Regions from separate parts of the Cedecea sp. B1(4) genome, predicted to be linked through region 1. Evidence: riboswitches for the same ligand, from Rfam matches in the RefSeq annotation. Region 1 holds a riboswitch; each other region holds the start of a gene.

Evidence for each region. Region 1 has a riboswitch for thiamine pyrophosphate ahead of thiB (thiamine ABC transporter substrate binding subunit). Riboswitches for the same ligand answer to the same signal wherever they lie in the genome.
Region 2: linked by a shared signal. The riboswitch ahead of thiC (phosphomethylpyrimidine synthase ThiC) and the one ahead of thiB (thiamine ABC transporter substrate binding subunit) in region 1 are both predicted to bind thiamine pyrophosphate.
Region 3: linked by a shared signal. The riboswitch ahead of thiM (hydroxyethylthiazole kinase) and the one ahead of thiB (thiamine ABC transporter substrate binding subunit) in region 1 are both predicted to bind thiamine pyrophosphate.
Region 4: linked by a shared signal. The riboswitch ahead of tenA (thiaminase II) and the one ahead of thiB (thiamine ABC transporter substrate binding subunit) in region 1 are both predicted to bind thiamine pyrophosphate.

The regions. Positions count from the first base shown of each region.
Region 1 is NZ_JCAHMZ010000003.1:328,662-336,407, reverse strand. It holds gene sgrR (HTH-type transcriptional regulator SgrR) at 1-1,398, shown strand, start outside; TPP riboswitch at 1,448-1,549, shown strand; gene thiB (thiamine ABC transporter substrate binding subunit) at 1,581-2,564, shown strand; gene thiP (thiamine/thiamine pyrophosphate ABC transporter permease ThiP) at 2,540-4,150, shown strand; gene thiQ (thiamine ABC transporter ATP-binding protein ThiQ) at 4,134-4,832, shown strand; gene ACR6JA_RS09055 (DedA family protein) at 4,829-5,596, opposite strand; gene polB (DNA polymerase II) at 5,795-7,746, shown strand, end outside.
Region 2 is NZ_JCAHMZ010000005.1:4,212-11,957, forward strand. It holds gene hupA (nucleoid-associated protein HU-alpha) at 1-143, opposite strand, end outside; gene ACR6JA_RS12520 (YjaG family protein) at 330-920, opposite strand; gene nfi (deoxyribonuclease V) at 964-1,635, opposite strand; gene hemE (uroporphyrinogen decarboxylase) at 1,647-2,714, opposite strand; gene nudC (NAD(+) diphosphatase) at 2,750-3,523, opposite strand; gene ACR6JA_RS12540 (Rsd/AlgQ family anti-sigma factor) at 3,622-4,125, shown strand; TPP riboswitch at 4,176-4,286, shown strand; gene thiC (phosphomethylpyrimidine synthase ThiC) at 4,376-6,277, shown strand; gene thiE (thiamine phosphate synthase) at 6,277-6,912, shown strand; gene ACR6JA_RS12555 (HesA/MoeB/ThiF family protein) at 6,905-7,660, shown strand; gene thiS (sulfur carrier protein ThiS) at 7,644-7,746, shown strand, end outside.
Region 3 is NZ_JCAHMZ010000004.1:546,309-554,054, reverse strand. It holds gene ACR6JA_RS12180 (ADP-ribosylglycohydrolase family protein) at 1-94, shown strand, start outside; gene ACR6JA_RS12175 (PfkB family carbohydrate kinase) at 81-1,061, shown strand; gene ACR6JA_RS12170 (GntR family transcriptional regulator) at 1,035-1,781, opposite strand; gene thiD (bifunctional hydroxymethylpyrimidine kinase/phosphomethylpyrimidine kinase) at 1,868-2,668, opposite strand; gene thiM (hydroxyethylthiazole kinase) at 2,665-3,453, opposite strand; TPP riboswitch at 3,492-3,588, opposite strand; gene ACR6JA_RS12155 (YadA C-terminal domain-containing protein) at 4,041-4,976, shown strand; gene lpxO (lipid A hydroxylase LpxO) at 5,115-6,017, shown strand; gene ACR6JA_RS12145 (FMN-dependent NADH-azoreductase) at 6,083-6,694, opposite strand; gene ACR6JA_RS12140 (LysR family transcriptional regulator) at 6,950-7,746, shown strand, end outside.
Region 4 is NZ_JCAHMZ010000002.1:65,680-73,425, reverse strand. It holds gene ACR6JA_RS03755 (NAD(P)/FAD-dependent oxidoreductase) at 1-39, opposite strand, end outside; gene ACR6JA_RS03750 (SDR family NAD(P)-dependent oxidoreductase) at 36-755, opposite strand; gene ACR6JA_RS03745 (nuclear transport factor 2 family protein) at 752-1,186, opposite strand; gene ACR6JA_RS03740 (MerR family transcriptional regulator) at 1,414-2,142, opposite strand; gene ACR6JA_RS03735 (DUF1349 domain-containing protein) at 2,335-2,910, opposite strand; gene ACR6JA_RS03730 (LLM class flavin-dependent oxidoreductase) at 2,935-3,957, opposite strand; TPP riboswitch at 4,121-4,222, shown strand; gene tenA (thiaminase II) at 4,282-4,962, shown strand; gene ACR6JA_RS03720 (ABC transporter ATP-binding protein) at 4,959-5,699, shown strand; gene ACR6JA_RS03715 (ABC transporter permease) at 5,696-6,466, shown strand; gene ACR6JA_RS03710 (ABC transporter substrate-binding protein) at 6,492-7,424, shown strand; gene zigA (zinc metallochaperone GTPase ZigA) at 7,468-7,746, opposite strand, start outside.

The DNA.
Region 1 (7,746 bases):
GATCGCATCGATCAGCTGGTTCAAATCGTCGGCGACAAAGCTGCGGTCCGCCAGATGCTGATTTCTCATCTTGGCCGTAGTTTTCGCCAGGGCCGACATATTCTGCGTGTCCTTTACTATCGCCCGCTGCTAAATCTGCTGCCCGGCTCGGCGCTGCGCCGCTCTGAAACCCACATCGCTCGCCAGATTTTTAGCGGCCTGACGCGAATAAATGAGGAAAATGGGGAACTCGAAGCGGATATTGCTCACCATTGGCAGCAAATATCCCCTTTACGCTGGCGCTTCTTCCTGCGCCCAGGCATCCATTTCCACCACGGTCGCGAGCTGGACATGCTCGATATCATCTCTTCCCTGCAGCGCATCAACGCTCTGCCGCTTTTTGCCCATATCACGCAAATCACCTCGCCGACTATCTGGACACTGGATATCCACCTTAGTCAGCCGGATGACTGGCTGCCGTGGCTGTTGGGCAGCGTGAACGCCATGATCCTGCCGCGCGAATGGACAACGATGACGAATTTCGCCAGCCAGCCCATCGGCACGGGCCCCTATTCCGTGGCACGGAACAACCGCAACCAGCTGAAGATCCACGCCTTTGATGATTACTTTGGCTTCCGGGCGCTCATTGACGAGGTCAACTTTTGGGTACTGCCGGAAGTTGGCGAGGAGTCCAGCTGCGGCGTGCAGCTCCAGGGCATGCCGGACAGCGAAAAAGCCGTCGAAAGCCGCCCGGAAGAAGGCTGCTACTATCTGCTGTTCGACAGCCGATCCAGCCTTGGCGTTGACGAAAGCGTGCGCCAGTGGATTGGGCATATTCTCTCCCCGGTTAACCTTATCTACCGCGCTACCGAGCAGTATCAGCAGTACTGGTTCCCGGCTTATGGTTTGCTCCCCCGCTGGCACCATTCGAGGCCCGGACCGTTGCTCCCTAAACCTGCCGGCCTGGAGAGCATAACGCTTACCTACTACCGCGACCACGTAGAGCACCGGGTGATCAGTAGCATCATGACCGAATTACTCGCAGAGCAGGGCGTGAAGCTGGTTGTGCAGGAGATAGACTATGCTGAGTGGCATCAGGGCGAGGCCGAAAGCGACATCTGGCTGAACAGCGTGAACTTCACCATGCCGCTGGAATACTCTCTGTTTGCCCAGCTTTACGAAGTCCCGCTGATTCAAAAATGCATCCCTGGCGACTGGCAGGGCGATGCCCGTCGCTGGCACAGCAAAACGCTGGCCCTGCCTGAGTGGTGCAAGCAAATGCTGGAGCGCAATGACGTTATCCCATTGATTCACCACTGGTTGCGCATTGAAGGCCAGCGCAGTATGCGCGGGGTGAGGATGAACACGCTAGGCTGGTTTGATTTCAAGTCAGCCTGGTTTGCCCCACCGGGGCCATAACGCTTTCGTAACATGACTTCCGTAACCCAAAGGAAATCAGTAGAATCCTCCCTGCTCAACGGGGTGCCAGGACAGTTTGTCCGCGCTGAGATAATACCCGTCGAACCTGATCCGGATAACGCCGGCGAAGGGATTTGAGACACTCAACTCAATTCCTTTGCCCCCTTTTACTGAGGTGCAAAGTGTTCAAAAAATTTCTGCCGCTGCTGGCGCTGGCCGCCATGCCCGTTTTCGCTAAACCTGTATTAACCGTTTACACCTACGACTCGTTCGCCGCCGACTGGGGCCCTGGCCCGGCGGTGAAAAAAGCCTTTGAGGCCGACTGTAACTGCGAGCTGAAATTTGTGGCGCTGGAAGACGGCGTTTCTCTGCTGAACCGCGTGCGCATGGAAGGCAAGAACAGCAAAGCGGATGTCGTGCTGGGGCTGGACAACAACCTGGTAGAGGCCGCCACGCAAACCAAACTGTTTGCGCCTTCTAATATTGAACGCGGCGTCCTTCAGGTGCCAGGCGGCTGGAGGAACAGCACCTTCGTGCCTTACGATTACGGCTACTTTGCTTTCGTATACGACAAGAACAAGTTAAAAAACCCGCCAAAAAGCCTGAAAGAGCTGGTTGAAAGCGATCAAAAATGGAAGGTCATTTACGAAGATCCGCGCACCAGCACCCCAGGGCTTGGCCTGCTGCTGTGGATGCAAAAAGTGTACGGCAATAAAGCCCCGGAAGCCTGGCAAAAGCTGGCGAAAAAAACCGTCACCGTCACCAAAGGCTGGAGCGAAGCTTACGGCTTGTTCCTGAAAGGGGAAGCCGACCTGGTACTCAGCTACACCACCTCCCCGGCCTACCACATCATCGAAGAGAAGAAAGACAACTACGCCGCCGCGGACTTTAGCGAAGGACATTACCTGCAGGTTGAAGTTGCGGGCCGATTGGCGAACAGTAAACAGCCTGAACTCGCCGAGAAATTTATCAAATTCATCACCACGCCAGGTTTCCAGAACACCATTGCTACCGGCAACTGGATGTATCCGGTGACCAACGTGGCATTACCTGCTGGCTTCGACAGCCTGGTGAAGCCGCAAACCACGCTGGAATTTCCCCCTCAGCAGGTGGCCACCCAGCGCGCAGAATGGATCAATGAATGGCAACGCGCCGTCAGCCGCTAATACCAGGCTGGCTGTATCCAGGGCTCTTTGCCGCAACGCTGGTCGTGGCGGTAGCCCTGGCGGCTTTTCTGGCGCTGTGGCTTAACGCTCCGCAGGTGGATGTCTTTGCCATCTTACAGGACGACTATCTTTGGCACGTCCTGCGCTTTTCATTCTGGCAGGCCTTCCTTTCCGCCGCACTTTCCGTTTTCCCGGCAATCTTTTTAGCCCGCGCGCTTTACCGCCGCCGCTTTCCTGGCCGACTGGCGCTGCTGAGGCTGTGCGCCATGACGCTGGTGCTGCCGGTGCTGGTCGCCGTTTTCGGTATTCTTTCCGTTTATGGGCGAGAAGGCTGGCTGGCAACGCTCTGCGCCTGGCTGGGCTTTGAATGGCGCTTTTCCCCTTATGGCCTACAGGGCATTCTGCTGGCGCACGTCTTCTTTAATATGCCGATGGCGACCCGCCTTTTGCTGCAGGCGCTGAACAATATCCCTTCGGAACAACGTCAGCTGGCGGCACAGTTGGGGATGCAGGGCTGGCATTTCTTCCGTTTCGTCGAGTGGCCCTGGCTGCGCCGCCAGATACTCCCGGTTGGCGCCCTGATTTTTATGCTTTGCTTCGCGAGCTTCGCCACCGTGCTTTCTCTGGGCGGCGGCCCACAGGCAACCACCATCGAGCTGGCCATCTTTCAGGCATTAAGCTACGACTACGATCCCACCAAAGCGGCATTGCTGGCTCTGCTGCAAATGACGTGTTGCCTTGGCCTGGTGTTGTTGAGTCAGAAGTTAAGCAAGGCGATTCCCGTCGGCGTCAGCCAGCTTCAGGGCTGGCGCGATCCACAGGATTCTCTGCGCCGAAAACTTAGCGATGGCCTGCTTATCATGCTCGCCCTGCTGCTGCTGCTCCCACCGCTGCTAGCGGTGGTGGTCGATGGGGTTAACGGCAGCATGGGCAGCGTGCTACGGCAGCCAGCGCTCTGGAACGCGCTCTGGACTTCACTGAGAATTGCCATTGCCGCCGGGCTTGTCAGCGTGACGCTGACGCTGATGCTGCTTTGGAGTTCGCGTGAACTTCGGCTGCGTAACCAACGCTTCGCCGGGCAGGCCATTGAACTTAGCGGCATGTTGATTCTGGCCATGCCGGGCATCGTCCTCGCCACCGGCTTCTTCTTGCTGTTAAACAATACCGTGGGCCTGCCGCAATCCGCCGACGGCATTGTTATTTTTACCAATGCGCTGATGGCGATTCCTTACGCCTTAAAGGTGCTCGAAAACCCCATGCGAGATGTGGCGGAACGCTACTCTCAGCTTTGCCAGTCGCTAAATATCAGCGGCTTTAATCGCCTGCGATTTATTGAGTTAAAAGCGCTGAAACGCCCAATAGCCCAGGCGCTGGCATTTGCCTGCGTCCTGTCGATTGGCGATTTCGGCGTGGTGGCGCTGTTCGGCAATGAAGACTTCCGCACGCTGCCCTTCTGGCTGTATCAGCAGATCGGCTCTTACCGCAGCCAGGAAGGCGCAGTCACAGCGCTACTTCTACTGCTGCTTTGTTTTATGCTGTTTACCTTGATTGAAAAACTTCCGGGGCAAGATGCTAACTCTGACTGATGTAACCTGGCTGTACCAGCAGTTACCCATGCGCTTTTCCCTGAAGGTTGCGGCGGGGGAACGAATCGCCATCCTGGGGCCAAGCGGGGCGGGGAAAAGTACGTTACTGAGCCTGGTCGCCGGGTTCCTGCAGCCTGCCAGCGGCAACATCGTCATCGACGGCGTGGATCACACCCTGACACCGCCTTCAGCTCGCCCGGTTTCCATGCTTTTCCAGGAAAATAATCTGTTTAGCCATTTGACCGTCCGGCAAAATATCGCCCTGGGCATGCATCCGGGAATGAAACTTGATGAAGCCCAGAAGCAGCGACTGCGGGAAATAACGGAACGCGTGGGGTTAACTGACATGCTGGACCGTCTGCCGTCTCAGCTTTCCGGCGGCCAGCGGCAGCGCGTCGCCCTGGCTCGCTGCCTGGTTCGTCAGCAGCCCGTTTTATTGCTGGACGAACCTTTCTCAGCGCTCGATCCGGCGCTGCGCAAAGAAATGCTACAGCTGCTCGACGAGCTATGCCGGGAGCAACAGCTGGCGCTGCTGATGGTCTCCCACAGTATTGAAGATGCCGCCCGCATCGCCGGCCGCAGCATCGTGATAAAAGACGGGCGCATTGCATGGGACGGCGAAACGGGCAGGTTGCTCAGCGGCGAGGCAAGCGCCTCCGCGCTGTTGGGAATCTGCACTTAGTGCGACAGCACCTTCCGAAGGATATCCCAGTAAACCGGCATCAAGGGATGCTGCAGCAAGGCGACAAAACTGCCAATGCCCGCCACCAGCATCAGCGGAGCCAGCCAATTTAGTCGGGCCTGCGGTAAATAGCGGGCCAGTCGATCTGAGCCTGGCTTACCGCTGCGATACCAACGCCAGCTTAGCCATGCGGCCAGCCAAAGCAGTAAAGCCACCGCCAATAGCAGCCATTTGAAGCTCGCGCTTTTCATGTCTGCAGGAATGTCGATTGCTGCCCCGGCGAGGATCCCCGGCAGAAAATAGAGCGGCGGCCAGAGCAGGCAGCCGATGATATTCGGCGGCAAAAACTTCGCCAGCGGTAAATCCAGCATGCCAGCAACCATCGGCACCAGCGGGCGCGTAGGGCCAACAAAGCGCCCAACCAGGATCGTAAACATGCTGTGCTGATGCAGCGCATGTTCGGTTTTATCCAGCAGAGCTTTATTCTTCTTCATAAATGACCAGCGGTGCAGCGGCCCTTTGAAACGCTGCCCAAGCCAGAACGAGATCCAGTCACCCAGCAGACAGCCGACGATCCCGGCGCCCCAGGCATAATAGAAATTCACCTGGCCACTGCCGATCAGCGCCCCCAGTCCGGCCATCATCACCGTGCCCGGCAGGATCAGTCCCACCAGCGCCAGCGACTCAAAAAAGGCCACCAGCATCACCGCGAGAAGCGAATATGCAACTGACTGTGTAATAAAGTGTTCCAGTAAGGCTTCCATAAGCTTTCCGTCGATGAGCGAGCGGGCGATTCTCCAGAATTAACGTGACAGGCGTCAAGGTCTCATTTCTATGAATAAAGAATAGACGGTAAAGTTCCGGACAATTCGCACTCCCGGACAACAACACTGTATATAAATGCAGTAAGTCACGGTTGTTTGCGCTATAATCGAAACACTTTTCCTGAGAGAGAATGCAGCGTGTCTCAAGCTCGTCAGGGGTTTCTGCTGACCAGGCACTGGCGAGACACCCCGCGCGGTACCGAAGTCGATTTCTGGCTGGCCACGGACGATGGCCCGCTTAAGGTGCGCCTGCCGCCGCAGGAATCCGTCGCTTTTATTCCCCAGGCGCAGTTAGCCCAGGCGCAGCGTCTGCTAGCCGGTGAAAACCAGTTCCGCCTTACGCCGCTTGAACTCAAAGACTTCCATCGCCAGCCGGTAGCGGGCCTGTATTGCCAGCAGCACCGCCAGTTAATGCGGCTGGAGAAACTGCTCCGCGACGGCGGCGTGACGGTCTATGAGGCGGATATTCGCCCTCCGGAGCGCTTCCTGATGGAACGCTTTATTACCGCGCCGGTTTGGTTTAGCGGATACTCTCAGGGCGATGTACTGCTGGATACCCGCCTGAAACCTTCCCCAGAATACCGCCCGCCGTTGAAATGGGTCTCGCTGGATATAGAAACGAATCGACACGGGGAGCTGTACTGCATCGGCCTTGAAGGCTGCGGGCAGCGTCACGTCTATATGCTGGGGCCTGAAAACGGCGATGCTGCTGGCCTGGATTTTACGCTGGAATATGTCGCCAGCCGCCCTTTGCTGCTGGAGAAGCTGAATGGCTGGTTTGCCGAGCACGATCCCGACGTCCTGATCGGCTGGAACGTCGTGCAGTTTGACCTGCGCGTGCTGCAAAAAATGGCCGAACGCTACCAGGTTCCGCTCCGCCTGGGCCGCGGCAACAGCCCGCTAGAATGGCGTGAGCACGGCTTTAAGCAGGGCGTTTTCTTTGCCCAACTTGCGGGCCGGGTCATTATCGACGGCATCGAAGCGCTAAAATCGGCGTTCTGGAATTTCTCTTCGTTTTCACTGGAAACGGTCTCCCGTGAACTTCTAGGTGAAGGGAAGTCGATTGATAATCCCTGGGATCGTATGGATGAGATCGACCGCCGCTTTGCCGAAGACAAACCCGCGCTGGCGACCTATAACCTCAAAGACTGCGAGCTGGTCACGCGTATTTTCCACAAAACGGAGCTGATGCCTTTCCTGCTCGAGCGGGCGACGGTCAACGGGCTCCCGCTGGATAAACACGGCGGCTCGGTAGCTGCTTTCAGCCACCTTTATTTCCCGCGTATGCATCGTGCAGGCTATGTTGCCCCCAATCTGGGCGAGGTTCCGCCGCAGGCAAGCCCCGGCGGCTATGTGATGGATTCAAGTCCTGGACTCTATGACTCGGTGCTGGTGCTCGATTATAAAAGCCTGTATCCGTCGATTATCCGTACCTTCTTAATCGATCCGGTCGGCCTCGTCGAAGGTACAGCCCAGCCAGACGTGACGCACTCCGTTGAAGGGTTTATTGGCGGCTGGTTCTCCCGCGACAAACACTGCCTGCCCGAGATCGTGAGCCAGATCTGGCATGGCCGGGACGAGGCAAAACGCCACGGCAACAAGCCGCTCTCCCAGGCGCTCAAGATCATCATGAATGCTTTTTACGGCGTGCTGGGTACCAGCGCCTGTCGCTTTTTCGATCCCCGCCTGGCTTCGTCGATCACCATGCGCGGTCACGAGATCATGCGCCAGACAAAAGCGCTGATTGAATCCCAGGGCTATGACGTTATATACGGCGATACGGATTCAACCTTTGTCTGGCTGAAACAGGCCCACAGCGAAAAGGACGCCGCACAGATTGGCAGGAAGCTGGTTGAGTACGTCAACACCTGGTGGCAACGGCATCTGAAAACCACGCTGAATCTCGACTGCGCCCTTGAGCTTGAGTACGAAACGCACTTCTGCCGCTTCCTGATGCCCACCATCCGGGGAACGGATCTGGGCAGTAAAAAGCGTTACGCCGGGCTTATTCAGGAGGGCGACGAACAGCGCATGGTATTTAAAGGGCTTGAAACAGTGCGCACCGACTGGACGCCCCTCGCCCAACAGTT
Region 2 (7,746 bases), on a different contig from region 1:
CCGAAACCAACCAGTTGTACAGCATCACCTTCTTTCAGAGACTCAGTAATTGCAGCCAGAGTGGATTCCAGAGCAGCTTTAGCCTGTGCTTTAGACAGGTCAGCCTTGTCAGCAATTACATCAATCAGTTGAGTCTTGTTCATAAGTTATCCTTACAATGTGTTTATCGCTTGCTAAGCATCGAGTGCGACGGAAATGCCTAAAAAGCACTCTCCTGCATACACGCACCGATAGCCACTTTTATTCGCCCCACAAATGTAGACCAGACGGGGGGTTAATTGGAAGCCTCCAGGGAGGACAAATCAGACTGTATGTCACGTTTTACTGTCTTACTGCTGCAAATTTATACCGATATTACTGATGCCGGCCTCACGGAGGTCAGCACGAAGCCCTTTAATGAGCTCAATATCGCGTTCTTCGCAGTCCGCCAGCAGCCGGAAAATCTCCCACTGAATGTCCCATTCTTCTTCTACCGCCGGGTTTGCTCTCAACTCCTCGTCGGTCATTTCACGACCGGCCTGAGTCATTTCCAGCATCGCCACCGAAGTGATTGAACATTTACTGACTTCGATTGCGTGCTCCAGCGTTTCACCCGAGAGACGCGAGTGAATAAGCTCACTCAACGCCACGCACGCGTCAATCGCCGGATAGACACCGTAAATATCATAGTCGTCAGCCGCGGGAATTGCCTCTTCAAGTTTCTCTAACTGACTATCAAAGTTCACTTTGGCGTCTTTCACCGTTTGGGTTTCCCAAACCAGGTCCAGGATCTTGCGATAAAGCTGAGGATCGCCAAAGCCAGTTTGCTGGCAAAACATGGCGTAGTTCGGGTACATACGCTCGCACAAAGAAGCCATAAAGGTGACGTGCTGCCAGCTTTCCAGCTTCTCCAGGCGTAAATGAATAGGGTTCTGTAACATGACGATGTCTCAAAGACGGAAAATTAGCGGCAGTTTACCTGAATCACCTGCCGATTGCTTGCAGGCGCTTAAAAGCCGGGCGCCCGGATGCAACGGCATCGGCCCAACGGGTTGGCTCCGGCAAACGGTAGCCGGCCATGCAACGCTCCACCCACTTTAATGCGCCGTCGAGGCTTATGCGGTGCCCGGTAGAAATAAACAAAGGATTACAGCGTTTTTTACTGCGCCAGACCCAGGCCAGCTGCTCGCCTTTGTCCATCAACGGCGCACGAGCGTCGGGCTCGTCCCCCAGCGGTTCAAACTTCCCGCACAGCCGCTTTTTCGCCACGCCAATCGTCGGCACATCCACCAGCAGCCCAAAATGGCTGGCAACCCCTAAACGACGGGGATGCGAGATGCCGTGTCCGTCCACAAACACCAAATCGGGCTTCTGCGAAAGCATCCCCCACGCCTCAAGCAGCGCGGGATATTCGCGGAAGGATAAAAAGCCGGGAATATAAGGCATGGTGGTGGCAATTCTTGCCACCTGATATTCAACCAACTCAAGAGACGGGTAGCTCAACAAAACGATGGCCGCGCGGGTGACGTCTCCGCCTTGTTCAAATCCCACATCGGCCCCGGCGATCAACCGCGGCGGATCCTGCTCAAGGCGATCTTCTCGGATCACCTTTGAGGCCAGATCCAGCTGTTGCTCTCGCAGTAAGGTGAGATCCATCTCTTGCCACCTTAAGCCCGGTGGTATTGCGCGGACAGGCGATGCACAGCTTCCACAAAGACGCCAGCATGCTCTGGCGGAACGTCCTGGTGAATACCATGCCCAAGGTTGAAGACGTGCCCTTCTCCCTGCCCGAAACCAGCCAAAATGGTGGCAACTTCTTCTTCGATACGTGCAGGCTGAGCGTAAAGCATGGAGGGGTCCATGTTGCCCTGCAGCGCGACTTTATGGCCTACGCGACGACGTGCATCTGCAATGTCCGTTGTCCAATCGAGGCCCAGTGCGTCGCAGCCGGTTTCCGCCATCGCTTCAAGCCACTGCCCGCCGCCTTTGGTGAACAGCGTCACCGGTACACGGCGGCCATCGTTTTCACGCAGCAGGCCATCGACAATTTTGTGCATGTAGTAGAGCGAGAATTCTTTGTAATCTCGCCCGCTCAGCACGCCACCCCAGGTGTCAAAGATCATTACCGACTGCGCGCCCGCACGAATTTGCGCATTCAGGTACAGCGTCACGCTCTGCGCCAGCTTATCCAGCAGCAGGTGCAGCGCTTTCGGGTCGGCAAACATCATTTTCTTAATCACGGTGAAGGCTTTGCTGCTGCCGCCTTCCACCATATAAGTGGCCAGCGTCCACGGGCTGCCGGAGAAGCCAATCAGCGGCACTTCGCCCTTCAGTTCACGGCGAATGGTGCGCACCGCGTTCATCACGTATGCCAGCTCGCCTTCCGGATCGGGAATCGGCAGCTTTTGAACGTCGGCCAGGCTTTGAATCGGGGAGCTAAAGCGCGGGCCTTCCCCCGCTTCAAAGTACAGCCCAAGCCCCATCGCATCCGGGATGGTCAGAATGTCCGAAAAGAGGATCGCCGCATCCAGCGCGTAACGGCGCAATGGTTGCAGAGTGACTTCGCAGGCCAACTCGGCGTTTTTGCACAGCGACATAAAGTCACCCGCCTGAGCGCGCGTCGCCTTATATTCCGGTAGATAACGCCCTGCCTGGCGCATCATCCACACCGGGGTGACATCTACCGGCAAGCGCTGCAGAGCGCGCAGGTAACGATCGTTCTTCAGTTCAGTCATGTTTACCTTTCCTTTAGCTGTATCGCCGCAGTCTATCATTCATAGTCCGCGCGACACAGGGCGACGGTATCTTCAATTAAGCGGCGCGCCACGGTGCCCGGCGGCGGTAACAGCGGCAGTTGGTCATAGCGATACCAGCCCGCATCCAGCAGTTCTTTCGGGTCAATATTGATTTCACCGCTGTGATAATCCGCCATAAATGCGGTCATCAGCGACTGCGGGAACGGCCAGGGCTGGGAAGTCACGTAGCGCAGGTTTTTCACCTGAATGCTGCTCTCTTCCATGACTTCGCGAGCCACCGCCTGCTCCAGCGTTTCGCCCACTTCGACAAACCCGGCCAGCACGGTGTAGACGCCGTTGCGGTGGCGCGTGTGCTGAGCCAGCAAGATATGATCATCCTTACGAATAGCGACAATAATGCAGGGGGCAATTTGCGGGTAATAGCGTTCCCGGCAGTGCCCGCAGAGCATTGCCCATTCGCTTTTGCTGAAGTGCATTTCATGGCCGCAGTAACCGCAATACTTATGCGAGCGATAAAACTCAGCCAGTTGAACGCCTCGTCCGGCCAGTTGGAACAGGCCCACATCGCGATCAAGGAGCTGACGCAGCGAGCCCATATCCGAGCGGCGGTTTTCACGAATCAGCCAGACGGGCTCACCTTCCCACTCACCGATATCCAGGGCACGGCTGCCTACGAGTTGAAATTCTTCCGCGCTGCCGTGAGGTAAGTCACCCTGCGGCAACCATATTTTTTGCTCATGGCTGACTATCCACCAACCATGATCTAAGTTTTGAATAACACGTTCCATAACCTGGTGCACATCCCCGTGTTCACTGATATAAACAATTAGTTTTTACTTTTTTGGGTTAGTTTGCGTTCAATCTTTTAACTCACGGAGTCTCAATCATGCTGAACCAGTTAGCCAATCTGACTGAGCGCGTTGGTGGTAGTAATGAGTTAGTTGACCATTGGCTGCAGGCCCGTAAGCACCTGCTGGTCGCCTATTACAACATGGTCGGGATCAAGCCTAACAAGGAATCGCACACCGCGCTCGACGAAAAAGCGTTAGACAATTTTTGCCACGGCCTGGTGGATTACCTCTCTTCCGGTCATTTCAGTATCTACGAGCGAATCATCAGCAACCTGGAAGGCAGCAGCCCGCTGCTAAGCGCAGCCCAGCTCTACCCTCAGTTGGAAGCCAACACCCAGCAAATCATGGACCTCTACGATTCCCATCTGGAAAACGCCATCGACCGCGACAGCTGGGTCGAGTTTCAGCAGGCGCTGTCAGAGATTGGCGAATGCCTGGAGTCCCGCTTCACCCTTGAAGATAAACTAGTCCTCCTGGCTATTGATAACAACCTCGACGGCAGCGCCAGCGATCCTGCCGGGCTGGCAAGTCCAGCTTGAGTTGTTAGCTATTAACGAGTAATTTACAACTTTCCCACCGCAAGGTGGGATCATTCTTGTCGGAGTGCCGAGTGCGTTAAGCACCGGCTGAGACCGTTAATTCGGGATCCGCGGAACCTGATCAGGTTAGAACCTGCGAAGGGAACAAGAGTAATTCTATCTTTGGGTACACCCGTTCTCGGGCGGCCCATATCCATTACTCCTTCCGTTGTCCTGACAAGCCATATCCTGACTAAACCTGGAATGTGCTATGTCTGCATCTGAAAACAAACCAGGCCGCCGCGAACAACGCGCCGCCGCCCAACACTTTATCAATACGCTTGAAGGCACCGCCTTCCCTAACTCCCGACGCATCTATCTGACCGGGTCACGTGAAGATATACGTATCCCGATGCGCGAAATCCAGCTCAGCCCAACGCTCACCGGCAGGAGCAAAGATGCCCCGCAATATCAGCCGAACGACGCGGTTCCCGTCTACGATACCTCCGGCCCCTATGGCGATCCCGACATCGCCATAAACGTGTTAAATGGGCTAAATCCCCTACGCAGCGCCTGGATTGCCGACCGGCGTGACAGCGAAGCACTGGATGAACGCAGCTCCGCTTACACAAAAGCGCGTCTTGCCGACGACGGCCTGGACGAATTACGCTTTGAAACTCGGTCCAAACCTCGCCGGGCAATAGCCGGACAGTGTGTCACCCAGTTACATTACGCCCGCAAAGGCCTTGTCACCCCAGAGATGGAATTCATCGCCATTCGCGAAAATATGGGGCGCGAGCGTATTCGTGATGCCGTCCTGCGCCACCAGCATCCCGGCGAAGGGTTTGGGGCCCGCCTGCCGGAAAACATCACGCCGGAGTTTGTCCGCGATGAAGTCGCCGCCGGGCGAGCGATTATTCCTGCCAATATCAACCACCCGGAATCAGAGCCGATGATTATCGGCCGCAATTTCCTGGTAAAGGTCAATGCCAATATCGGCAACTCGGCAGTCACGTCTTCTATTGAAGAGGAGGTGGAGAAGCTGGTGTGGGCCACTCGCTGGGGGGCAGACACGGTGATGGACCTCTCCACCGGCCGCTACATTCATGAAACGCGGGAATGGATCCTGCGCAACAGCCCGGTGCCCATCGGCACGGTGCCCATCTACCAGGCGCTGGAGAAGGCGAACGGTATCGCCGAAGACCTGAGCTGGGAGATGTTCCGCGACACGCTGCTGGAGCAGGCAGAGCAAGGCGTGGATTACTTCACCATTCACGCCGGAGTGCTGCTTCGCTACGTCCCGATGACCGCGCAGCGCCTGACTGGGATCGTGTCGCGCGGCGGATCGATTATGGCGAAGTGGTGCCTGTCCCATCATCAGGAAAACTTCCTGTATCAGAACTTCCGTGAAATCTGCGAAATTTGCGCCGCCTATGATGTTTCCCTTTCCCTGGGCGATGGCTTACGCCCCGGTTCCATTCAGGATGCCAACGACGAAGCACAGTTTGCCGAACTGCATACGCTGGGCGAGTTGACCAAAATTGCCTGGGAGTACGACGTCCAGGTGATGATTGAAGGCCCGGGGCATGTGCCGATGCAGATGATTCGCCGCAACATGACCGAAGAACTGGAGCATTGTCACGAAGCGCCTTTCTATACCCTTGGCCCGCTCACAACCGATATCGCACCGGGCTATGACCACTTCACCTCCGGCATTGGTGCCGCCATGATGGGCTGGTTTGGCTGCGCGATGCTTTGCTACGTCACCCCGAAGGAGCACCTCGGCCTGCCGAACAAAGAGGATGTTAAGCAGGGACTAATTACCTACAAAATTGCCGCTCACGCCGCGGACCTGGCCAAAGGGCATCCCGGCGCACAAATACGCGACAACGCGATGTCCAAAGCACGCTTTGAATTCCGCTGGGAAGATCAATTCAACCTGGCGCTCGACCCGTTCACCGCCCGCGCTTACCACGATGAAACGTTGCCGCAGGAATCCGGCAAAGTCGCGCATTTCTGTTCCATGTGCGGCCCTAAGTTTTGCTCCATGAAAATCACCCAGGAAGTGCGCGATTACGCCGCAAAACAGGCGAGAGATGCTGGCATGGAAGATATGTCCCAGCACTTTCGCGCCCGGGGCGGCGAAATTTATCTCAGACAAGAGGAAGCATAATGTCCAGACTCACTTTCCCTGCCACCTCCCGCCGACTGGGCCTTTATCCGGTCGTCGACAGCGTGGAATGGATCGAACGTCTCCTCGGGGCAGGCGTCAAGACCATCCAGCTCCGCATTAAAGACAAACGCGATGCCGACGTTGAAGCCGACGTCATCGCAGCCATTGCGCTGGGCGAACGCTACAACGCTCGCTTGTTCATTAACGATTACTGGCGACTGGCCATCAAACACGGTGCCTACGGCGTACACCTCGGCCAGGAAGATATGGATGTCGCCAACCTGGCGGCGATAAGCGAAGCCGGACTGCGTCTGGGGCTTTCAACCCACGACAACATGGAAATGGATCGCGCCTTAAGCGCAAACCCGTCCTACATCGCGCTGGGCCATGTCTTCCCTACCCAAACTAAGCAGATGCCCTCTTCCCCTCAAGGGCTGAATAAGCTGGCAGAACATATTCAGACGCTGGGTGATTACTCCACCGTTGCCATCGGCGGAATAAGCATCGATCGCGTACCTGCCGTCTTAGCCACCGGCGTGGGCAGCGTCGCCGTCGTCAGCGCCATTACGCAGGCACCCGACTGGCGCATCGCCACGGCGAAGCTACTCGACCTGGCAGGCACTGGCGATGAATGACGCGGATTTTATGCGCTATAGCCGCCAGCTACTGCTGGAAGACGTGGCGATTGAAGGGCAGGAAAAACTGCTGTCCAGCACGGCGCTGGTCGTCGGTCTGGGCGGCTTAGGTTCACCTGCCGCGCTGTATCTCGCCGCCGCTGGCGTAGGCAAGCTTATCGTAGCGGACGATGACAGGGTGCATATCAGCAATCTCCAGCGCCAGATCCTGTTCACCTCAGAAGATATTGAGCGCCCGAAATCTTCCGCAGCCCACCAGCATCTGCAGCGCCTGAACCCAGGAGTGAAAATTGTTCCGCTGGCAGAAAGGCTAACGGGGGCTTCGCTGACAGAAGCCGTGCGCGAGGCCGACGTGGTGCTGGACTGCAGCGACAATATGGCAACCCGCCAGGCGGTAAACGCCGCCTGCGTGGCCGGGAATACGCCACTTATCACCGCCAGCGCCGTCGGTTTTGGCGGCCAGATGATGGTCCTGACACCGCCCTGGGAACATGGCTGCTACCGCTGCGTCTGGCCTGACGAGAGTGAACCCGAACGCAACTGCCGCACCTCCGGCGTCATCGGCCCGGTCGTGGGCGTGATGGGTACTCTTCAGGCGCTGGAGGCCATTAAATTACTTACCGGCATGACGCCTGCTGCTGGCGCTTTGCGCCTGTTTGACGCCCGGCAACATAGCTGGCGCACTCTGGCGATGCAAAAATCAGCCACCTGCCCGGTCTGCGGAGGTCGCGATGCGCATTCAGTTTAACGATGAATATCTGGAATGTACGGCCGGTCTGACGCTCGCAGCCCTTCTGGCCCAGCTTGATCAGGGCAAAGTTGGCGCAGCACTGG
Region 3 (7,746 bases), on a different contig from region 1:
GCTGGATGAAGAGAACCAGCTCGACTTCACGCGCTACAGCCGCATCTTTATGACCTATCGCCAGCAAAGAGAGGCCAGCCATGAAGCCAAATGAACTGCTGAGCAAACTGCCCCAGCTGCAGGCTCAGCGCCCGGTTTGCGTGCTCGGTTCGGCGGTGATTGACGTCATCGCCGACGCCTACGCCCTACCGTGGCGCGGCTGCGATATCGAACTGCATCAGCAGGGCGTGAACATTGGCGGCTGCGCGCTGAACATCGCCATCACGCTTTCGCGCCTCGGCATTGACTCGCAGAACGCGCTGCCAATTGGCCAGGGCACCTGGGCCGACATTATTCGCAACAGCCTGGAAAAACAGCACATCCGCAGCGAGATCCACACCGATACGGGAGATAACGGCTGGTGCCTGGCGCTGGTCGAACCCGACGGCGAACGCACCTTTATGTCGTTTCGCGGCGTCGAGCATCAGTGGAATCAGGCCTGGCTTGACGGCCTGACCATCCCGCCAGATAGCCTGCTGTCGCTCTCTGGCTACCAGCTTGCCGGGCCGTGTGCGGAACTGCTCGTTAGCTGGCTGGAGTCGCTGCGGGCAATTACCCCATTCATCGACTTTGGCCCGCGTATCGCGGATATCCCGAAGCCGCTGCTGGCGCGGATTATGGCCTGCAAACCGATTGTTTCGCTCAACCGTCAGGAAGCGGCGATTGTTGCCGAATGGCTTGGCGTGGAAGCGGAAAATATTGAAGCGATTTGCCGTGCATGGCTCACCCGCTACGGCAGCCCGCTGATCGTTCGTTTAGATAAGGACGGCGCGTGGTTTGCGGCCGACGATAACATGGGGATCGCTGCGCCCTTCCCGACTACCGTCGTGGATACCATTGGCGCGGGCGACAGCCACGCGGGCGGCACAATTGCGGGCCTGGCGGCAGGCTGGAGCCTGGAAGAAGCAGTCAGCCTCGGGAATGCGGTAGCCAGCTACGTGGTCGGCCACCGGGGCGGGGACTGCGCGCCAAAACTCGCGCAGCTCGAGCAAACCTTACTCCTCGCAGACGAAAACGTATAAGTCGCTGCGGCAATGGCTGATGCTGTACTCGATGGGCCGGTTGTGCGGGTCGAACGCTACCTGTTTGATGACCAAAACCGGCACCGGCGTTTCCAGTTTGATGTGTGACTGGAATTCACTGTCCGGCATTCTGGCGCTGACCCGGCTGCGGGTGCGCTGCGGAATAATGTTCTGGCTGCGGAAGTAGTCGTACAGCGAAACGCCAATCTCATCCGGGTCGGCAATCAGCCCGGTCGGCACGTAAGACTCTTCGATAGACACCGCATCTTCATCCACGTAGCGAATGCGCTTGAGCAGAAAAACCTCGCTTTCAGCCGGGATCGCGAGCTGTTCAGCCACGTCTGCCGGGCATTTCACCACGCGTTTGTTCACCCACAGCGTATTTGGCTTTTTACCCCGGAGCACAACCTGCTGCGAAAAGCCCCTGGCCTCTTTCAGCGAATACTCAAACGTCGCATTAATTTGCGTTCCGTAGCCGCGCGAACGCGTCACCACGCCGTCATCTTCCAGCGCCTGCATCGCCTTGCGCACGGTAATGCGTGACACTCCCGTAAGCTGACTGAGATCGCGTTCCCCCGGCAGGATATTGCCCTGCGGCAACAGGCCCGCGCGCACGGCGTTTTTCACCGTTTCGACAAACTTGAGGTATAGAGGAGCGTTATCCGGGGCGGCAAAGCGCTGTTTGAGCTGTTCAACTAACTGGTGATGAGCCTGTTCCATGGTACGCAATTGTCCGGCAGGGAAGATGAAGCCAGTATAGTACCACTGGTATTACGCTGGCTAAAAACTTCTCTCTTAACCGACAGTTACCACCATTCGTGAAAATGATGTACCGGGCCGATACCGTGCCCGACCTCTAGCGAATCCGCCTGAGCCAGCGCCTTCGACAACCAGATTTTTGCGGCAGCCACGGTTTGCGCCCAGTCGTCATGGCGGGGGCGGAGCGCAGCCAGCGCGGCAGATAAAGTACAGCCAGTGCCGTGGGTGTTTTTTGTTTGCACGCGCGGCGCGGTAAAGCGCTGGACATCGTGGCGAGTAAATAGCCAGTCCGGGCTTTCTGCGTCGTCGAGGTGCCCGCCTTTCATCAGCACAGCCTCGCAGCCCATTGCCAGCAGCGCTTCACCCTGTTCGCGCATCTCTTTTTCACTGCGCGCGTGGGGCGCATCCAGCAACGCTGCCGCTTCCGGGAGATTGGGGGTGATCAGCGCGACATGCGGCAATAGCTTCCGACGTAAGCTTTCCACCGCCGACGGGGCCAGCAGCGGATCGCCGCTTTTCGCCAGCATCACCGTATCCAGCACCACGTTTGGTGCCTTATAGAACGCCAGTCGCTCTGCGACGGCTTCAACGATATCGGCCTCTGCCAGCATGCCAATTTTTGTGGTGTCTATTCGCACGTCGCTCAAGACAGAATCTAACTGCGCCGCCACAAACTCAGGCTCAATACGGTAAACGGACTGCACGCCACGGGTATTCTGCGCCACCAGCGCAGTGATCACGCTTGTGCCGTAAGCGCCGAGCGCGGAGAAAGTTTTCAGATCGGCCTGGATCCCCGCCCCACCGCTTGGATCGGTTCCGGCAATAGTTAATGCGTTGATGCGTTTCATGCCAGCCCCTCCGCATTCAGCAGATAAAGGGCGTCGAGGAAGGCTGGGGTAAAACTGCCCGGCCCACGGCTGGCGGCGATGGCCTGCTCGCCGGCAAGCGACATAAAGCGGCAGGCGCTGGCGACATTGTCCAGCCTGTCTCCCGGTAAAGCACAGCACGCAGCAACCACGGCGGAAAGCGCGCAGCCGGTGCCGACCACACGCGTCATGAGTTCTCCCCCGCCGGTCACGGCAAACGTTCGTTCGCCATCGGTGACGTAATCAGTTTCTCCGGTTACGGCAACCACTGCACCGGTTTCGCGCGCCAGCTTTTGCGCCGCCGGGATCGCCGAAAGTGCATCATCGGTGCTGTCTACGCCACGGCCTCCGGCCTGCTCCCCTGCCAACGCCATGATTTCAGACGCATTACCGCGAATGGCGGCTGGTTTCAGTTGAATAATTTCGCGAGCGAAGCGCGTGCGGAAAGCCAAACCACCCACGGCGACCGGGTCTAGTGCCCACGGCGTTTCGGCGCTATTGGCGGCGTGAATAGCAGCCAGCATCGCCGTCGCGCGTTCTGAAGTCAGGGTGCCAATGTTGATCAGCAGCGCGCTGGCAAGCCCGCTAAATTGTGCCGCTTCTTCGGCTTCAATCACCATCGCCGGGGCAGCCCCAAGCGCCAGCAGCACGTTAGCGGTAAAGGTTTGCACTACGTCATTGGTCATGCAGTGAACCAGCGGCGAATGCTGACGGAGGTGGTGTAAAACAGAGGCGGCGGTTGCGCCGGGTAGCAGGTCAGGTTGCATAACGGTAAGGCTCCTGTCCGGCGTGAAAGAAGGGACGCCGGACAGGCATCTGACTTCCCTACGCTGGCATTATCCAGATCAGGTGGTACGGGTATTTCTCAGCCTTCACAAAGAAGGGCACCCCGAGTCATTTACAGCAATATGTTGCGATTAATGCAGGTCATTAATCCATGCAGAGGATGGTAATGCCAGCGGGAAGTCTTGTAAACGGCAAAAGCGGTGCTTTGCGGATTGCAGGTGGCGGCTGGGTTGACACTGACTTCATTTAGGGCGACTTAGTGAAGAAATTCTCTCGTCGAATTTAACTGCCCTTTTCTATTTTTTCATTACACGACACCACACATAACTGGACTTTCAAACGTAAGCCTTCCGCCCCGATTGTAACAGCCGTGTGAGCGACCTGGCACCAGCACAAAGGGGGAATGTGAACGGCCTGTTTTATCGCTTTCAAACGCTCTCAACTAAGAATTTTCTTATGATTTAGATCAAAGACCGAATGATCACATTTCGGGATAGTTCATCGCCGTTATCAGTGCGCTAAATAACGTACTGCCGCGTTTAGATTAATTATTTATGGCGAGAGAAAAATGAAATTCGTTAACGTTAGTCAATCATTAGCTGTAGTGTTAGGTGTTTTAGTGCTTTCGGCTTCTGCCAGAGCTGATACGGTGAGTGACTTCTATAACAATATGGTGAAAAAATCCATTACGTGGGAAGAAGCTAACGTCAGTTTTGAAAATATGGATGCCACACAACAGCAGGCTATACGAGATTATGACCACGCCCATAATACAAATTACACAAGCGATTTTGTAGGTAAGATTACCACTACGCCACATCTGGATGGCGGCCATTCAGAGCCAGTTACTCCACATCTCGATGCCCCTCACACTATCGTCGCCAGCACGCTTACCCCATCAACGACAACGACTACCTCTCCGGTAGTATCGCCCGCAATAGACAAGAGTTCACACCTGGACAGCACGGCGACGGATGCCGACCGCCAGGCAGCCAAAGATAAAGCGATGATCGAATATGTCCAGTCTCAGGTAAAAAACGGTGTGGATGGTAAAAATGGGACCAACGGTATTAGTGGCACAAATGTCCTGACGACCACCGAAACGAAACTTGATACGGTAACGCAGGCACGCGTATCCACTAACGCTAACAATATTTCTTTAAATACGGAACATGCAGAAAATAATACCCGCCTGATTCAGGCCAACAGCCAATCGATAGACAAATTAAATAATGCATTTTCTGCATTAAAAGACGAAGTTAACAATAATCAAAAAGAGGCCAACGCGGGTATCTCTGGCGCGATGGCAATGAGCAATATACCGCAGGTGATGAATAATCAAACCGTGGCTATAGGGGCAGGGATTGGCGGCTATGAAGGTGAAAATGCTTTAGCCGTGGGCGCCTCTACACGTATCGGAAATGCTGTTGTTGTGAAAGCCACCGTCAGTGACGATACAGAAAACAACGTGGGTTACGGCGCGGGGTTATCTGTAGGCTGGTAAGTTTTCCCAGGCAACATTTACTTCGCTAAAACCACTGCTAAGCTCTATTTCAGCGTCTTTTCAAAGGCGCATTTTTGGCAGTCGGGGCTTTGGCCCGGCAGGGAATGAGCAAAAAAAACACAGTGGTCAGATAACAATATGAAATATATTATTTTACTCATCATTATTATTTCAGTGGTCTATGTACATTACCGCGGCAAGATTCGCTTTCGTTTCTGGCGGCAGCTGTCGGACCATTCCACGTTTACCGCCCCGCTTAACGGTTTTATGTATCTTTTCTCCAGGGTGCCAAATACGCCCTATTTGACGCCGGAAACCTTTCCCGAGCTGACAACGCTGCGGGAAAACTGGGAAGTGATTCGCGACGAAGGTATGCATCTGCAACAAATGGAGCAGATAAAAGCCGCGGATAAATTTAACGACGCCGGTTTCAACTCCTTCTTTAAAACAGGCTGGAAGCGCTTTTACCTGAAATGGTATGAAAACGCCCACCCGTCGGCCAGCATACTGTGCCCGAAAACCACCGAACTACTGCGCACCATTCCTTCCATCAAAGCTGCGATGTTCGCCACCCTGCCCGACGGCAGCCGCCTGCCGAGGCACCGGGATCCCTACGCCGGTTCGCTGCGTTTTCACCTGGGGCTTGCGACCCCGAATGACGATCGCTGCTTTATTGAAGTGGACGGGAAGCGCTATAGCTGGCGGGACGGTGAAGGCGTGCTGTTCGATGAAACCTATATTCACTACGCGGAAAATACCAGCGGCGAAAATCGCCTGATTCTGTTCTGCGACGTGGAAAGACCGATGCGCTACCGCTGGGCTCAGGCGGTTAACCACTGGCTGGGGCGCAACCTGATGAGCGCCGCGTCGGCACCTAACGATGAAAACGACCGCATCGGTGGGATCAACCGCGCTTTCCGCTACATCTATCAGATTCGTATCGTCGGCAAGAAGTTAAAAAGCTGGAATAAAACGGTGTATTACATCGTGAAATGGATCCTGTTTGGCGGGATTGCCGTGCTTATCTGGCGGGCGTTTTAGTTCACCTCCGCGAAATAAACGAGCCTTTGCAGTAATAGCCAGGGCTCGTTATCCGTTATCCGTAATCAGGCCAGTGACGCAATCTGGTTTTTCGCATCGGCGAGTGCGGCGCTTTTCGCTTCGTCGCCACGGCTCAGGTTTTCTGCGCGAATAATGGTCACATCGGTCAGGCCAATGAAGCCCAGTACCGCTTTCAAATAGGACTCCTGATGTTCCAGGAATGCCGCCGGGCTGTCGCCGGTGTACTGGCCGCCGCGAGAAGACGCGATAAACACTTTTTTGCCTTTTGGCAGCAGGCCTTCCGGGCCGTTGGCGCCGTACTGGAAGGTGCGTCCAGCCACACAAACGCGGTCGATCCACGCCTTAAGCTGGGATGGAATAGAAAAGTTGTACATCGGCACGCCAATGACAATCACGTCTGCGGCGAACAGGTCGTCAATAAACGCCCCACCGGCCGCGAGATCTGCACCCAGCTCAGCGTCGGTCACTTCCGCGCCCTGGAAAGCGGCAATGTGCTTGTCGGACAGGTGCTGAGCCGGGGACTGCACCAGGTCGCGGTAAATCACGGTGGCACCGGGGTGCAGCGTTTTCTGGCGGGCAACAATCTCCGCCGAAAGCTGGCGGCTGACGGAATAACCGCCCAGAACACTGGTATCAATATGCAGGATAGTCGACATCGTTTTAGCCTCTGAAATGGAGCCTGGTTTAGTGGATAAGCGCGTTAAGAGTTTTTTTAGAGCCGTTAACATAGGTGTGCTCAATCTTTAAGATTCGCTGAACATGGCAGCCACTATGCCACCGCCTTTCTCACCCGAATAGCCGTTATATTTCGATGCAATCCATCGTCATTCCCGATACATCATCGCCAATGACAAACCCATGCCGAAGGGCTATATTGCGCTTCACCCCTTCACTGCCAGGCAGGAACCACAATGCTGGACGGTATTTCGCTGGACCAACTTCGCACGTTTATTGCCGCCGTCGACGAAGGCAGCTTCTCTGCGGCCGCCCGCAAGATGTACCGCGCCCAGTCGGTGATCAGCGATTTGATTAAAGGGCTGGAAGCCCAGATTGGCGTACAGCTGTTCGACCGCTCAGGCCGCTATCCGAAGCTCACGCCCGAGGGAGAAGTGCTGCTGGCCGATGCCCGCGGCATTGTCTCTGGTGTTGATTTTATGAAGGCGCGAGCACGCGGTATGTCGTCGGGGCTGGAATCTGAACTCTCGGTGGTGGTGGACGTTTTCTTCCCGCTGGAGGCGATGACTTCGGCGGCCAAAGCCTTCCGCGAACAGTTCCCCGGCACACCTCTGCGCCTGTTTGTTGAAGCGCTGGGCGGTGGCTACAAACCGGTGCTTAACGGCAGCGCGGGGATTGGTATTCTTGGCTCACTGCCGGATATGCCGGCCTCGCTGACCGGGGAGCGTCTGACCGGCGTTTCGCTGGTAATGGTAGCCGCGCCCGATCACCCACTGGCGCAGTTCGAAGGCATGGTGCCCAAAGCTGAGCTGACCAAACACGTTCAGCTGGTACTGACCGACCGCTCGGAGCTTTCCAAAGGGAAAGAGTTTGGCGTGATGTCGCCTTCCACCTGGCGGCTGGGCGATCTGCTGGCCAAACACGCCTTTTTGCTCGATGGCCTCGGCTGGGGCAGTATGCCGTCACACGTTGTCGAACGAGATATTCGCGAGGGGCGGCTGGTGCGGCTGGACATTGAGGATGTTCCGCCGGG
Region 4 (7,746 bases), on a different contig from region 1:
CAGCCCGGCGATGCCGCTGCCGATAATAGCGATGTTCATGAGCGCACCATCCTGCGCAAAAAGAGACGCTGCAGACTGGCGGGTAACCCCGCCAACAGACGCATTACCAGGCCGAATCCCGTCGGGAAAGCAATTTCATCGCGGCCTTTAGCCAGGCCACGGCGGATCGCTTTCACCGCATCATCGACATTCACCCGGCCGGGCATGGAAAAATCGTTTTTTTGAGTTAACGGTGTGTCCACAAAGCCCGGTGAGACCACCGTGACGGCAATCCCTTTCGGCTCCCAGTCCAGGCGCAGGCTGTTGGCAAACCAGGTCAGCGCGGCTTTGGAAGCGCCATAGGCTTCTGCCCGAGGGAAAGGCAACCAGTGGGCCATCGAACTGACCAGCACTACGCGGTTGCCGGAAACAAGCTGAGGCTGAAGCGCGGCCAGGCAGTTGACCGGCCCAAGAAAATTGGTCGCCATTACCCGCTCAACCAGCGCGGCATCCACCCGACCGTTATCCAGGTACTCACAGGTTCCTGCACAGAGGATGACCAAATCAGCCCGGCAGTCGGCCAGCGCCTCACGGCTGGCATCCCGGTCGGTCATATCGAACTGGCGCACCGCGATGTTTGAACTGTGCTGTTGCAACGTGGCCAACCGCGCCGCATCTCTGCCACAGGCAATGACGCGATGCCCCTCATCGGCCCAGGATTTTGCCAGCCCACTACCGATGCCGGAGCTTGCGCCCGTAATGAGGACAGTCATCATGGGCGCACCCTGCTTTTCACGCTGCGAACCGCCCAGCCCAGCAGGGGCAAGTGTTCATACAGCATTTCTCCGGCATCGTAGTAGTCGCGCTGGCGAACGATCAGGTCATTCTCGAGATCAACGACCGAACAGCCAGGCAAAGACAGCCCTTCTCCTCCGGCGACCTTCGGGTGAGACCAGTGCATGGTCCAACTGACGGCAAAACGCGCCTCGTCGCATAGCGGAGGATCGATAGCGAAACGGCAATACGCCACGCTGGTCAACAAGTGAGCGAAGTAGCGTTGGATCTCAGCCAATCCTCGATGCTCGCCAAACGGATCGATGAGTATGGCATCGGCGGCGTAAAGCCCGGCCAGCGCCGAGAGCGGCTGCTTGTCCAGCCCGGCGTAATAATCCACAAAGCGATGAATGGCGGTTGGCATTATGCCCATGAGTTTCACCCTCGCGGTGAAGCACCTGACGTTATCGTATACTTAAAACTTGCACAAATACTTAAATTTGTCCAAGTTTAGATTGTGATATTTTTAAAAAACCAACCATTTCAATGAACTAATAACAGAAAAACGATATGGAAAATTCCATTTTTCAACAGCAAAACTCAACCCGCCGCGTTTTCAGCGGGCCGTTGGATGAGCATATTGTGGAGGGGAAAACGACCCTAGAGGGGAATTATCTCGAGCATAGCGCCCTGCTGCTGCCAGAGCTCAAGCTGCTTTTTACGGGTCGCCGTCAGCTTACCGGAGGTGACCAGCAGCCATTTTCGGTCAGGAAAGATTTCCGGGGCCAGAACGGCTGGCGGAACAGGAAGCACGTCGATGCGGTGTCCCTGGCCGGTTCGCCTGAGCGCCTCCAGCCAGATTTCGCAGGGGTCACTCAGATGCCAGCCGGTAATCAGGCAGTTGTCACCGGGCGCTCTTTTATCCCCTTCGAGGCAAAACGAGGTGTAGGCGATAATGATGCCGTCGAGAATTTCGCGCAGGGTCATGATGGCCGGCACGTTAGCCGAGACTTTACTGCGCAGGGGGCGTAGAACCTCCGTCACCAGTTCCGCGCGCGGATATTCCCGGCCTGCATCGTAGAGAAGCTGGCGAAGAGATTCGATTTTCCCCTCATTCAGCCGCTGCAGCATACTCTCCTGCAGGCCAAGCCAGTTGTTCGCCCGGCGCGTTTCAGGCCGGGCCAGCAGCGGCTTAACCTGGCTGACCGGCACCCCTTTTTTCACCCAGTCGAGAATGTTAAGCGCCTGCTGGATATCTTCGTCGCTGTACTGCCGATGACCGCCATCGGTTCGCATCGGCTTGAGCAGGCCGTAACGACGCTGCCAGGCACGGAGCGTGGTGGCGTTTATCCCGCAGAGCCGGGCAAATTCGCCGATGGAGTAAGACATGAAGAGCACCTGATAACCATGAATACTCACAATATACTACGAATTATACCGGGCTGAATGAAGCGCGAAGCGTTTGCACTTTATTTTCAATGTCCAACGGAAAAACATTTGCCCCGTTACCGGCTTTGTCCCCGCCAGGAGAAACGCTGCCTGGCAAATGTCTGGCGGGGCGCCGCCCGACTAAACGGCTGATTAACTTAAATCGTGCAGTCCTTTATCCAGCGCGGCACTCAGCATCATTTCTTCGAAGTTCACCGCCAGCCCGCCACGCTGCGGGGTGCAGCACATCACGCCTACTCTGCATGCGTCGAATCCGGGGAAATGCGCCAGTCTCAGCAACGGCCAGCTTTTGCCGTCAACGGAATACTGCAGCCGCAGGCTGTCACCTTTTCGGGTCAGGCGCATCCAGAACAGATTTGCCTGACCGGGAAATACACCGGTTGCCCAATCGGAATGGCCCTGCGTCAACACGCTGCCAATGGTGGGGGCGTTGTCGTTAAACTCGATGCCCGCTTTTAGCCAGTGGGATTCATCCCCCAGCAGCATGATACCGGCCTGGTCGTAGAGTGCGCTAAATTCAGCTTTGACCTTCACCTGGAAGGTAAAATCCTCCTGCACGTTGCAGCCATAAAAATGGCCGGAGAAACGCTCAAACCCGTACCATGTTTTGCGCCAGAAGTCGGTTTGTTCATCGGTGACAACTGTCAGCCCGCCGTCGCCTTCTTGCCAGACTTTTGGCTCATTAATCCAGTAAAAATCCGGGTTCATAGCATGACCTTTTCCCTGTTTTATTTAGCGCCAGCCCAGCTCCGGTGCAACGTGCTTCAGAATAGATTCGATCAGGTGCGCGTTATAATCCACGCCCAGCTGGTTTGGCACGGTTAACAGCAGCGTGTCGGCTTCGGCAATCGCCTCATCCTGCGCCAGTTGCTTAATGAGCAGCTCCGGTTCAGCGGCATAGCTGCGGCCGAAAATGGCCCGGGTTTGTGGCTCGATGTAGCCAACCTGATCGCCTTCTTTGCCGCTGCCGCCGAAGTAGTTGCGGTCGCGCTGGTCCATTAACGCGAAGATGCTGCGGCTGACGGAAACGCGCGGCTCACGCCTATGGCCCGCTTCTTTCCACGCGGCCCGATAAGCGCGGATTTGCTTCGCCTGCTGGATATGAAACGGCTCGCCGGATTCATCGGTTTTCAGCGTGGAGCTTTGCAGGTTCATCCCTAACTTCGCGGCCCACGCCGAAGTCGCATTGGAGCTCGCCCCCCACCAGATTCGCTCCCGCAGCCCGGCAGAAAACGGCTCCAGACGCAGCAGACCCGGTGGATTAGGAAACATTGGCTGCGGGTTCGGCTCGGCAAAACCATCCCCTTTCAGCGCCTCAAGAAAAACCTCGGTATGACGGCGCGCCATATCGGCTTCGGTTTCTCCTTCCCCTGGCACATAGCCAAAATAGCGCCAGCCGTCGATCACCTGCTCCGGCGAGCCACGGCTGATCCCAAGCTGCAGTCGGCCCCCGGCAATCAAGTCCGCGGCTCCCGCGTCCTCCACCATATAGAGCGGGTTTTCATAGCGCATGTCGATCACGCCGGTACCGATTTCAATACGTTTGGTTTTTGCCCCGATGGCCGCCAGCAGTGGGAAAGGCGAGCTTAACTGGCGAGCAAAATGGTGCACGCGGAAGTAAGCGCCGTCAGCGCCAAGCTCTTCGGCGGCAACGGCCAGGTCGATGGACTGCAGCAGCGTATCCGCCGCAGAGCGCGTGCCGGACTGGGCGGCAGGCGACCAGTGGCCAAACGAGAGAAAGCCAATCTTTTTCATCGGATATCATCCTTAGACTCGTAGGTAACCGGCCTACAGTGACAAAATTCCCGCCCCGAGTGCCAGCAAAATATTGCGATACCGCACTAAACGGATCGTCGCTTTCAGCAAGGTCAGACACAGCGCCCGGCGATTGTAATCAAAAAGTAAATGTCGTATAACAGGCACCTCCGAGGGGTGTCCTGTATGGGCTGAGATGGCGTAAGCCGAACCCTTTGAACCTGATCTGGGTCATGCCAGCGAAGGGACGGTCGGCAATCACAGCTCTGTTATTGTCTGTTCATACCTCTGCGCGCCCGGATCTCCACTTACCCAGGAGGTCCCATGTACACCCCACTTTTCGAAAACGGTCTTTACGGACGACTGCGCGAGCAGGCCGGCCAGCACTGGCAGGATTACGTCGATCACCCTTTTTTGCAGCAGCTTGCTGTCGGCACGCTGCCTGAAGCCGCATTCAAGCGCTATCTGACCCAGGATTATCTTTTCCTGATTCATTTTGCCCGCGCCTACGCCCTGCTGGTCAGCAAGCTTCGCACGCTGCCGGAAATGCGCACCGCGACCGCATCGCTGAATGCCATTGTCTCCGAGCTGCCGCTCCACGTGGCTTACTGTCGAAGTTGGGGCCTGGACGAAGCGCAAATAGTGGCCGAGGCGGAAGCGCCAGAAACCATGAATTACACCCGTTACGTGCTGGATATTGGCCATTCAGGCGACGCGCTCGATCTGCTGGCTGCCCTGTTGCCCTGCGTGGCCGGATATGCAGAAATCGGCCTTGGCCTGCTGCATAGCCCCGACACGGTGATGGCAGGCAATCCCTACGCGAACTGGATCCGTAACTATGGCGATGAAGGCTACCTCACCGGCGTGCAAGCCGCTGTGCAGTTGCTCGAAAACGTAGGCCACCAGCGTGGCGCGGAAAGCCGTTTCTCAGAGCTATCACAGATTTTTACCACCGCGACGCAGCTTGAATCCGCGTTCTGGCAGATGGGGCTGAATGCCTCATGACCGACAGCGCGACTTCGCCGGGCATTCAGGTGCGCGATCTCAGCCTGCGCTTTGGCCAGCAGACCATTTTTGAGCGGCTGAATTTTGATATTCCCGGCAGCAGCTTCGTTGCCCTGCTGGGCGCGAGCGGGGCGGGTAAAACCAGCCTGCTAAAAATTATCGCCGGGCTGGCGCGGGCCTGTGGCGGAAGCGTGACCTGCAGCGACGGCCTGCCGGTTGCCGGGCGTATCGCCTGGATGGGGCAGAAAGATTTGCTCTACCCGTGGCTCAGCATTGAGCAGAACGTGGCCCTCGGAGCTCGCCTGCGTGGTGACGCGGTCGACAGGCAATGGACGGAACATTTGATTGAGCAGGTCGGGCTGGCTGGCTATGCCAAAGCCCTGCCAGCTTCGCTATCGGGCGGGATGAGGCAACGTGCCGCCATCGCCAGAACGCTTTACGAAAAGCGCCCGATAGTGCTGATGGATGAGCCGTTTTCGGCGCTGGATGCCATCACCCGCACGGCCATTCAGGACCTGGCGGCCAGGCTGCTGGCAAAAAATACCGTGCTGCTGATCACTCACGATCCGATGGAAGCCTGTCGGCTCAGCCATCGCCTGCTGGTGCTCTCCCGCTGGCCTGCGGGCATCGACGATACGCATGTTATTGCCGGGCAGCCGCCCCGCGCGCCGGACGATGTAGATCTACTCCAAAGCCAGGCCGGGCTGCTGCAACAGTTGATCAGGGCCGCCGAATGAAGCTGACTTCAGACACCCATGCTACACGCCTGCGCCGTGGGCTGACCGTCTTTGCCGGGCTGCTGCTACTTTGGTATCTGCTTACCCTCGGCAATATTCCCGCCTTTCTTTTGCCCTCTCCCGCTTCGGTGGCACTGGCGTTATGGGATGGCCGCGATTATCTCGCCTGGCACACGCTGGTCACCGCCTCAGAGATTATCAGCGGGCTAATTCTGGGCGTGCTCCTCGGTGCGGGCCTGGCGCTGGGCATGATGTTTTCCCCCCGCCTCCAGCGCTGGCTGATGCCACTGGTACTCACCAGTCAGGCAATCCCTGTGTTTGCCCTCGCACCCCTGCTGGTGCTGTGGTTCGGCTTTGGCATGAGCGCCAAAGTGGCGATGGCGGTGCTGGTGATTTTCTTCCCGGTGGTGTCGTCGTTCTTTGACGGATTGCGCCGAGTGAATAACGACTATCTGGATTTGGCCCGCACGATGGGGGCTTCACGCTGGGCGCAGCTGAGGCACGTTCGGCTGATGGCGGCGCTGCCTGCTTTTGGCTCGGGGCTGCGCATGGCCGCCGCCGTCGCCCCCATCGGGGCAATTATTGGCGAATGGGTGGGCTCTGCCGAAGGGCTGGGCTACGTCATGCTAAACGCCAACGCCCGCATGCAAACCGACGTCTGCTTTGCCGCGCTGTTTATTTTAGTCCTGATGACCGTTCTGCTTTGGCTGGCGGTCGATGCCCTGCTGAGGCGGCTGATTGTCTGGTCGCCTGAAAACAACGAATAACCGCCTTAATTAAGGAATTAAGAAGATGAAAAAAACGCTGTGTGGCCTGCTGCTCACCGCCGCCTTTGCCGCTCAGGCCTCCGCCGCTGAAAAGCTGACCCTGGTGCTGGACTGGTACATTAACCCCGATCACGCGCCCATTATGGTGGCTGAACAAATTGGCGCTTTTAAGGCCGAAGGGCTGGACGTGAAGATCATCCCGCCATCCGACCCGGCGTTGCCGCCGCGCCTGGTTGCCGCCGGGCAGGCCGATCTGGCCATTACCTACCAGCCACAGCTGCATTTCTTTGCCGATCAGGGGCTGCCGCTGGTGCGCGTCGGGACGCTGATTAACACCCCGCTGAATACGGTGATGACGCTGGATCAGAACATCAAATCACCAGCGGATCTTAAAGGCAAAAAAATCGGCTATTCCGTCAGCGGTATCGAGCAGGCGACGCTTGCCACCATGCTTGAGCATGAGCACGTCAAACCGGAAGAGATGAAGCTCATCAACGTCAACTTCCAGCTCACCAGCGCCCTGCTGGCGGGCCAGGTGGATGCGGTGATCGGCGGCTACCGCAATATCGAAGCGCTCGAGCTGAAGCTTCAGGGTAAACCCCCGGTGGTGTTTAACGTCGAGGACTACGGCGTCCCGGCCTACGATGAGCTGATTTTTGTGGCGAATCGTAAAACGGCGAATGAACCGAAGATCAAAAAATTCTTCGCCGCGCTGAAAAAAGGCAACGAGTACCTGCAGACGCATCCGCAGGAAACCTGGCAGGCCTTTGCCAAAGCCCACGCAGAACTGAATACCGAGCTGAATAAGCAGGCCTGGCAGGCAAGCCTACCGCTGTTTGCTACCGACCCGGCTAAACTCGACCGCGCCCGCTACCAGGCCTACGAACAGTTTCTGTTTGATAACAAGCTGATCAAGAAAATCACCCCGGTGGATGACTACGCCGTAGAGCTGCACTAAGCCAGGTTGCCCGGTTGCCTGCCAACGGGCAGCCGGGCCTCAGTCAGTCGAACCAGGCATCAATCGGATCGTAATACCGTGCCCAGGCTTTAGGCCCTTCTGCCATTTCGGCATCGGTAAGTAAGGCATACTGCAGCTTCTCGCGCAGACTCGCCTCGTCCATATCAATGCCGATGAAAACAATCTCCTGGCGCGCATCGCCAATACCGTCTTCCCAGTGCTTTAAAATGTGCCTGAGGCTTTCGGCATCCTGCGGCCACTGCTCACGGGGGATGCTAGCCCACCACATCCCTGCCAGTCCCTGGCGCATCACACCGCCCGC